One region of the Methylosinus sp. H3A genome, then DNA from elsewhere that is predicted to be linked to it. Evidence: riboswitches for the same ligand, from Rfam matches in the RefSeq annotation. Region 1 holds a riboswitch; the other holds the start of a gene.
The links. Region 1 has a riboswitch for thiamine pyrophosphate ahead of thiC (phosphomethylpyrimidine synthase ThiC). Riboswitches for the same ligand answer to the same signal wherever they lie in the genome.

Region 1 (4,482 bases):
CGTCGGCGATCGAGCCGGGCCGCAATCCGTCGCCGAGCGAGAAGGACACGTCGTAGCGCCGCATGATGTCGCAAATCTCGTCGAAGCGCTCGTAGAGAAAGCTCTCGGCGTGACGCGAGAGGCACCAGCGCGCCATGATCGAGCCGCCGCGCGAGACGATGCCGGTCATGCGATTGGCGGTGAGCGGGACATGGGCGAGGCGCACGCCCGCATGAATGGTGAAATAATCGACGCCCTGCTCCGCCTGCTCGATCAGCGTGTCCTTGAACACCTCCCAATCGAGCTTGGTCGCCTCGCCGCCGACTTTCTCCAGCGCCTGATAGATCGGCACAGTGCCGATCGGGACAGGCGCATTGCGGATGATCCAGTCGCGAATATTGTGGATGTTGCGGCCGGTGGAGAGGTCCATCACCGTATCGGCGCCCCAGCGAATCGCCCACACCATTTTTTCCACCTCCTCGGCGACCGAGGAGGTAATGGCCGAATTGCCGATATTGGCGTTGACCTTCACCAGGAAATTGCGGCCGATGATCATCGGCTCGGCCTCCGGGTGATTGACGTTGGCGGGGATGATGGCGCGCCCGCGCGCGACCTCCTCGCGCACGAATTCCGGCGTCACGAAGGCGGGTATTTCGGCGCCGAACCCCTCGCCCGCCTCGATGCGCTCGGCGGCCTGCGCGAAGGCGCGCTCGCGGCAGAGATTCTCGCGATGCGCGACATAGATCATCTCTTCCGTGATCACGCCGGCGCGCGCGAATTCGAACTGCGTCACCGGCGCGGCGCCGCTGGCGCGGCGGATGGCGCGCGGGGCGGGACAAGGCGGAACCAGCCGGTCCTCGCCGACGAAGCCATTGTCCTCGGGCTTCACGACGCGGCCGTCATAGCTCTCGAGGCCGGCGCGGCCGTCGAGCCAGCGGCGCGCCGCCGGCAGGCCGGCCGACAGGTCCGGGAGGAAGTCCGCGCAGCTATAGGGACCGGACGGATCATAGACGCGCAGCGGCGCTTCGCCGGCGGAAGGGTGAAGCGCGATCTCGCGCGCGGGGACGCGAATATCCTCCCGCCCGCGCGGGGAGGAATAAAGCTTGCGCGACGCGCCGATCGGGCCAGTGGTCACGCTCTGGGGAGTCGTCGGGCGTTTGTCCTGCACGTTCATCGTCGCGCTCCCTTGTCTCGAGGATGGATGGGCGGCGGGCGATGAAGTCTGGCGACGCCGGTCCGAAAGATCGGACGACGCGTCCAGCTGGCCTTCCCTCGCGCCGGCATTACCCGGATCAGGTTCGATGGGTGCTTCTCAGCCGCTCCTCACCGGAGAGGCGCCCCTCGCCAAGAGGCCGATGTTATCCGCGGCCTCGGATCGCGGCAAGCCCGGCGGTCGAGCGCTGTGGCAAAAACGTGACAGCGTCGGAAATATTCACAAGGGCGCGAGCGATAGCGCTGTCGCGGGTCGCCTGCTCTGATACCTTTCCGGACGATAGTGAGTCGTGGGATACGAACGCCGCCGGGTTGCCGAGTGCTTCTAAATGGCGTGTGAACGGCGACCGATCTGGCGGGGCGATTGATAATGAACGGATATTCCTGGCGCACTCTCGTGTCGGCAGCTGCGCTCACGGCTTCTCTCGCGGCTCCGTCGCTCGCCGCGGACGGTTATTTTCTGATCGGCTACGGCCCGCGTCAGAAGGCTCTGGGCGGCGCGGGCGTCGCCGATTCGCGAGACGCCATGTCACTGTCGCTCAATCCGGCCGGCCTCGTCGATCTCGAGCGCCAGATGCAGCTGGGCGTCACCGCTCTGTTCCCGGAGCGCGGCTATTCGACCGACGGCCTGCCCAAAGTGCTCGCGCCTGGCGACGTCCGCAGCGGGCGGCCGATCTTCCCGGTGCCCCATGACGCCTATGCGGCGCCGATCGACGCCGATTCGGCCTGGGGCACGGCCTCCTACGCCAATGGCGGCATCAACACCTCCTTCGATTTCGGGCACTATCACCCGCCGCTCGGCGGCCCCTTCGGCGGCGGCTATGCGGGCGTCGATCTCGAGCAGGCCTTTTCGAGCTTCGGCTATGCGCGCAAATTCGGCTCGCTGGCGATCGGCGTCGCGCCCACCATCGCGGTGCAGACGATCAATCTTCAGGGCCTCAAATCCTTCTCGCCCTATTCCTCCGACATGTACCATCTGTCCGACAATGGATATGACTGGTCGGTCGGCGGCGGCGTGCGGCTCGGCGTGCAATGGCGGGTGACCGACCAGTTCCGCATCGGCGTCGCGGGCTCGACGCCCATGTTCATGACCCGTTTCCGCAAATATTCGGGCCTCTTCGCCGACAATGGCAGCTTCGATATTCCGGCCAATATCACAGCCGGCGTCGCCTATGATCTGACGCCGGACCTGACCGTCATGGCCGACTGGCGCCATATCTTCTATTCGGGCGTGGCGACTGTCGCCAATTCGAGCTTCCCGGTGCTGCTTAGGTCGCTCGGCTCGCCCGGCGGTCCGGGTTTTGGTTGGAAGGACACGGATTCGGCCGCCTTCGGCGTCGAATGGCGCGTGCAGCCGGGCTTTGCGCTGCGCGCCGGCTATCATTACGTGACCAACCCGATCCCGACGAATTCGGTGACGCTCAACATACTCGCGCCGATCATCAACGCGCATCACGTCAGCGGCGGCCTCAGCTACGCCGTCACCAAAAATTCGACGCTCGACCTCGCCGTCGTCTACGCCTTCAAGAACAATGTGCGTGGTCCCGAGGCGCTGCCGCAGACGCCGGCGACGCCCTTCGGCGCCTATAATCCGGCCGGCAATGTCAATCTCTGGCTGCGCGGCCTCGAGGTCTCGGTCGGCTGGACCTATAAATTCGACCTCGGCGACAATTCTCTGATCCCGACCCATCTCTGAAGACGAGAACGCGGCCGCGGCGCGCCTCAGAGGCGGCCGCGGCTTTTTGCGTCATCCGATGACGATTTTGGGCGGGGCGCGGCGCGACTGCGTCTCCAGCAAATTCTTCACCTTGGCGGCCAGCTCCTTGTAGATCGCCGCATGCGGCCCGTCCGGCGCGGTGGCGACGACCGGCGTGCCGGCGTCCGAGGTCTGGCGGATGGCGAGATCGAGCGGCACCTCGCCGAGGAAGGGCACGCCCAGCGCCTCCGCGTCCTGCCGCGCGCCGCCATGGGAGAAGATGTCGGTGCGTCCGCCGCAATGCGGACAGAGGAAATAGCTCATATTCTCGACGATGCCGAGAATGGGCGTCGACACTTTCTGGAACATTGCGACGCCGCGGCGCGCGTCGATCAGCGCCAGATCCTGCGGCGTCGAGACGACGACTGCGCCGGCGAGCGGCACCTGCTGCGCCATGGTCAGCTGCGCGTCGCCAGTGCCGGGCGGCATGTCGACGACGAGCGCGTCGAGCTCGCCCCAGGCGACCTCGCCGAGCATCTGGCCGAGCGCCTGCGCCACCATGGGGCCGCGCCAGACCATGGGCACGTCCTCCTCGACCAGGAAGCCGATGGACATGATCTTTATGCCATAGGCCTCGAGCGGGATCATCTTGTTGCCGACGACCTCGGGCTTGCCGCTGAGGCCGAACAGGCGCGGCGCGGATGGGCCGTAGATGTCGGCGTCGAGCAGGCCGACACGCCAGCCTTGCGCTGCGAGGCCGAGCGCCAGATTGGCGGAGGTTGTCGATTTTCCGACGCCGCCTTTGCCCGAGGAGACGGCGACGATGTATTTGATCTTCTCGAGCGCGGCGATGGGCCGCCGCTGCGGCGCCTGACCGGGCGGCGGCGCGGCCGGGGCGGCCTGCGGAGCGCGCTCCGCGGTGAGCGTCACGATCGCCGCCTCGATTCCCGGCACGGTCTTGACGGCGCCCTCGACGGCGACGCGCAGCACCTCGAGCTCCTTGGCCCGCGCCGGATCGCCGGTGAGCGAGACGAAGGCCTTGGCCCCCGACACATTGACTCCGCTGACGAGGCCGGCCGCGACAATCGATTTGCCGTCCGGACCGGCGACGCTCTCCAGCGCTTTCAAGACTGATGCTTCATCGGCCACTGTCTTCGCCTTTCGCACGAACCCGCTTTCCGACGCCCTCTTACGAGGGCGTCTTTGGAAGCGTTCTACGCAATCGGTATGCCGATATTCGGCCGATGCGTCTACGGGCTCGCGCGAATCCGACTAGGCTCTCTGCTTCTGAACGAGAGCGTTGCGGATGAGGCCGACGATCGCCGTCACGATCGCGCCCGAGACGCCGCCGCCGACGAGCTGTCCGGCGAAGACGGCGATATCGAAGCCGCCATTGCCCGCCGCCCCGGCGAGCGCCGGAACGAGCGAGGTGAGGATGGAGCCGCCGCCGGCGCCGCCGAGCGCGCCGATGATGGCGTTGGCGACGGGGCCGAGATCGAAACTCTTATTGGCCTTGGCGACACCAGAACCGCCGGCCGCTCCGGCGAAGAGCTGAATGATGAGGTTGATGAGCGTCTCCGACATGGGCTGCGCCT
Region 2 (4,482 bases), 1.0 Mb from region 1:
GACCGTCCGCAGTCGCCGAATCGATCGCGCGCGTCGTAGCCCATTCCGCCAGGGGCGGCGCCCATGCGGTTGTGACGATGACAGCCCATGTTCGGACTCTCCAGTTCCTTCGCTCATCGCGGGCTCGCGCGGACGATCCGGACGACGCCGCCGCGATGTGAATGTAATATACATTAACATCGCTGTTTCGCCAAGGGGGTGCGTTCGATTCGGGTTTTGCGCCGATTTCGTTTCTCGCGCCGCCGCGCGCTATCCTGCGCAAGTCTTTCTGGCGAATCGCTTTCATGTCCGAAATTTCCGAGGATGACGCGCGCGCTCTCCTCGCTCTGGCGACGCTCGTCGGCGCCGGGGCGCTGCCTTTTCTGTTCCGTCTCGCCTTTGGTCGCCGCCGGCCGCGCCGAGGCCGCTCGCGCGCCGCCGTCGCGGTCGCGCTGGCGCTCGGCCGGCCGCGCCGCCTCGTTCTGCTCCGCGCCGTCGGGGCGGAGCGCCTGCTCCTGCTCGGCGACAAAGCCGATGTCGTCGTCGAATCCCATGTGGCCGCCGCCGCGTCGGCCGACGTCGTCGCGCAAGCGCCGTCGGAGCTTGCCGGGCTGTTTCCGCTCGGCCTCGTCTCGCTCGCGGCCGGGGTCGCGGTGGGGACGCTCTGCGGCGTCTTCCGCCTCGTCCTCGATGCGGCCGGGCGCTTGCGCTCCGCCATCCCGGACTGGTTTCAGGCAAATCCCGCGCTGGGCGCGGCGGCGATGGCGCTCGGCGCGGCGGTCGCCACGGCCCTCGCGGCTTTTCTCGTGCGTCGCTTCGTTCCGGCGGCGGTCGGCAGCGGCATTCCGCATGTCGAATCGGTCATCGACGGCGCCGAGCCGCCATCGCCGCCTCTGCTGCTGCCGGTGAAATTCGTCGGCGGGGTTCTGGCCATCGGCGCCGGCCTCGCGCTCGGCCGCGAGGGGCCGTCGGTGCAGATGGGCGCGACGCTCGCCCATCAGTTCGGCCGCTTCTTCCGCTATGACTGGCGCGATCAGCAATCGCTGCTCGCGGCCGGCGCCGGGGCGGGGCTCGCCGCGGCCTTCAACGCGCCGCTCGCCGGCGCCGCTTTCGTGCTCGAGGAGCTGCTGCGCCGCTTCGACATGCGCCATGCGACCATAGCGCTCGGCGCCTCGGTCGGGGCCATTTCCGTGGTGCGCCTCATCGCCGGGCCGACGCCGGAATTGAGCGTCGCCGCGCATTATCCGACCGGCCCTCTGGATGTTCCGCTCGGCCTCGCCCTCGGCGCGGCGACGGGGCTGGCGAGCCTCGCCTATAATCGCGCCATTCTCGGCGCGCTGGACATAGCCGACCGCTCGCCTTGGCCGGCCGAGGCGAAAGCCGCGCTGGTCGGCGCCGGCGTCGGCGCGCTCGGTTTCTTCGCGCCCGATCTCGTCGGCGGCGGCGATCTCCTCACACAGAAGACGCTGGACGGCGCCTTCGCGCTCGAGGTCTTACCGCTCGTCTTCGCGCTGCGTTTCGCGCTCGGCGTCGTCTCCTATGCGGCGGGGACGCCCGGCGGATTATTCGCGCCTCTGCTGGCGCTCGGCGCCGAGATCGGCCTGTTCTTCGGCCTACTGATTCCGGGCCTGCCGATTCCGGGCGAGGACGCGCAGACGACGGGAATGAAATTCGCGCTCATCGGCATGGCGGCTTTTTTCGCCGCCGTGGTGCGCGCGCCGCTCACCGGCATGATCCTGATCACCGAAATGACGGACAGCTCCGAGCTTTTGCTGCCCATGCTCGCCGCTTGCTTCGGGGCCATGGCCATCGCCGCCGTCTGCCGCAACGAGCCGATCTATGACGCGCTGAAGGAGCGCTCGGCCCGTCTCGCGCGGCGGGCGGAGACGTGACCTCAGCCTGGCGCGGTTTCCGCTCGGCGGATGGCGGCCTCCATCAGATTGCGCGCGGCCGCGTCGAGCACGGGGACGGGATCGAGGCCCTTGGCGGCGTCGAGATGGCCGGAGATCGACAGCATGGCGACGCCATGGGCGAGCGCCCACAGCTGCAGCGCGAGCTTGCGCGCGCCCTGCGCGGGCGCGCCGCGCTGCTGGAGGAGGGCCACGACCGAGCGCCAGAGAATGTCCAGCGCATGATCGGCGGCGTCGGCCGAGGCCTCGGTCGAGAGCGTCGCCACCGAGCCGAACATGGCGCTGTAGAGGCCGGGCTCCAGGCGGGCGAAGGCGAGATAGCCGGCGCACATGCGCCACATGGCGGTCGCCGCGTCGGGCCGTCCTTCGTCCCAGGCTTTTTCGAGCGCCGAGCCGAAGGAGAGGAATCCGCGCCGCGCCACCTCGTTGAGCAATTCGTCGCGGCTGGCGAAATGGCGATAGGGCGCCGCCGCCGTCACGCCGACGCGCTTGGCCGCCTCGGTGAGGCTGAGACTGGCCGGCCCGCCTTCGGCGATGAGCTCGAGCGCCGCTTCGACCAGCGCCTCTTTGAGGGCGCCATGGTGATATTTGCGCTTGATGGTCATTCGGGGCGGCGTGCGTGGAGAAACGGCGTTCGCGCAGCCGTCGCACAGACTGGCGTGGAAGGGAAGCGCGCCGATCGCGCCGCGCAGCGGGGGAGACGGCGACGCCCTCGCCTCCTGCGGTGTTCCGCGCTCCCTTCTCGATTGCGGCGATCGCGACGCTTGACGCGCCGCCGCTCCTGCGCAAGTCTCGGCTTCGCCCGGGGGAGCCTCGCCGCTGGCGCGCTGCTCGCGCGCGGCGAGAGGCTGAGAGGCCGATAGCTCGACACAGCGGCTCGGCGACCCTTAGAACCTGATCCAGTTCGCGCTGGCGTAGGGAGGCCGCATGTTCCTGATTTACCTCGGCTGTCTCAGGCCGCACACATGCTGATCTGCGTGATCGGAGCCGGCGTCGCCGGCCTGACCGCGGCTTTCGAGATCGCCCGCGTCGGCGCGCCCTTCGGCGCCGAGGTCGAGCTGATCGAAAAAGCGGCGGGGCCGGGACGCGGCTGCTCTCATTACGCCGGCGGCATGATCGCGCCCTGGTGCGAATTGGAGAGCGCCGAGCCCATCGTCGCCACGCTCGGCGAGGAGGCGCTCGCCTTCTGGACGCAGCAGGTTCCCGTCGCGACGATCGCCGGCAGCCTCGTCGTCGCGCCGCCGCGCGACCGCGCCGAGCTCAGCGAGTTCTCGCGGCGCACACGTCGCTTCGAGAGGCTGGACGAAGACGGCCTCGCCGCTCTCGAGCCGGCGTTGGCCGGGCGTTTTTCGGGCGGCCTCTATTTTCGCGAGGAGGCGCATCTCGAGCCGCGCGCGGCGATGCGGGCGCTGTTCGAGCGGCTCGAGACAATGGACAATGTGAGAATTCGCCTCTGCGCCGAATCGGCGCCGCAGGCGGATTGGACCATCGACTGCCGCGGCTTTTCCGCGCGTGGCGAGCTGCCGGAGCTTCGCGGCGTCAAGGGCGAGATGCTGGTGCTGCGCAGCGAGGAGATCGAATTGTCCCGCCCCGTGCGTATGCTGCATCCGCGCCATCCGGTCTATATCGTCCCGCGGGGGGAGGGGGTGTTCATGGTCGGCGCGACGATGATCGAGAATGAGGAGCGTTCACGCGTCACCGCGCGCTCCATCGTGGAGCTGGTCAATTCGGCTTTCGCGATCCATCCCGCTTTCGCGGAGGCCGAGATCGTCGAGACGGGCTCGGATGTGCGGCCGGCTTTCCCCGACAATCTGCCGCGCATCTCGCGCCGGGGCCACACGCTCTACGTCAATGGGCTCTATCGGCACGGCTTTCTGCTGGCGCCGGCGCTGGCGCGTCGCGTCGCGCGTTTTCTCTTCGCGGGCGAGTTCTTCCCGGAGGTCATGAATGCGGATCAGGGTGAATGGGCAGACGCTCGAGGTCGAGGCGCCCACGCTCGAGCGGCTCATAGAGGAATTGGGCTTTAGCGAGCAGACCGTCGCCACGGCCGTGAATCAGGAATTCGTGCGCGGCAAGGACCGCGGCGAGACGCTTCTGGTCGAGGACGATGCTGTCGAGATCGTCACGCCGCGGCAGGGAGGGTAAATATTCGGATGAGCAAGCCCGACGACCTCGTCGTCTATGATGCGAGACTGTCCTCCCGTTTCCTGCTCGGAACGGCGCGCTATCCTTCGCCTGCGATTCTCGCCGAGGCGATCCGCGCCGCGGGCGTGGAGATCGTCACCGTCTCGCTGCGGCGGGAGGCCGGGGGCTCGCGGGCGGGCGAAAGCTTCTGGCGGCTCATTCGCGAGATCGGCGTGCGCGTGCTGCCCAACACAGCCGGCTGCCGCACGGCCAAGGAGGCCGTCGCCACCGCGCAAATGGCGCGCGAGCTGTTCGGAACCAATTGGATCAAGCTCGAGGTCATCGGCGAGGAGGACACGCTCCAACCCGATGTGTTCGGCCTCGTCGAGGCGGCGCGCATCCTTTGCGACGACGGCTTTTGCGTCTTTCCCTATACGACCGAGGATCTCGTCGTCGCGGACAAGCTGCT

Region 2: linked by a shared signal. The riboswitch ahead of IY145_RS12125 (FAD-dependent oxidoreductase) and the one ahead of thiC (phosphomethylpyrimidine synthase ThiC) in region 1 are both predicted to bind thiamine pyrophosphate.

What each region holds. Positions count from the first base shown of each region.
Region 1 is NZ_JADNQW010000005.1:2,960,036-2,964,517, reverse strand. Features, by position in the region: gene thiC (phosphomethylpyrimidine synthase ThiC) at 1-1,153, opposite strand, end outside; TPP riboswitch at 1,231-1,331, opposite strand; gene IY145_RS16770 (OmpP1/FadL family transporter) at 1,562-2,887, shown strand; gene IY145_RS16765 (Mrp/NBP35 family ATP-binding protein) at 2,939-4,036, opposite strand; gene IY145_RS16760 (hypothetical protein) at 4,160-4,471, opposite strand.
Region 2 is NZ_JADNQW010000005.1:1,952,552-1,957,033, forward strand. Features, by position in the region: gene IY145_RS12110 (DUF2852 domain-containing protein) at 1-89, opposite strand, end outside; gene IY145_RS12115 (chloride channel protein) at 285-1,871, shown strand; gene IY145_RS12120 (TetR/AcrR family transcriptional regulator) at 1,874-2,494, opposite strand; TPP riboswitch at 2,684-2,827, shown strand; gene IY145_RS12125 (FAD-dependent oxidoreductase) at 2,855-3,916, shown strand; gene thiS (sulfur carrier protein ThiS) at 3,837-4,034, shown strand; gene IY145_RS12135 (thiazole synthase) at 4,043-4,482, shown strand, end outside.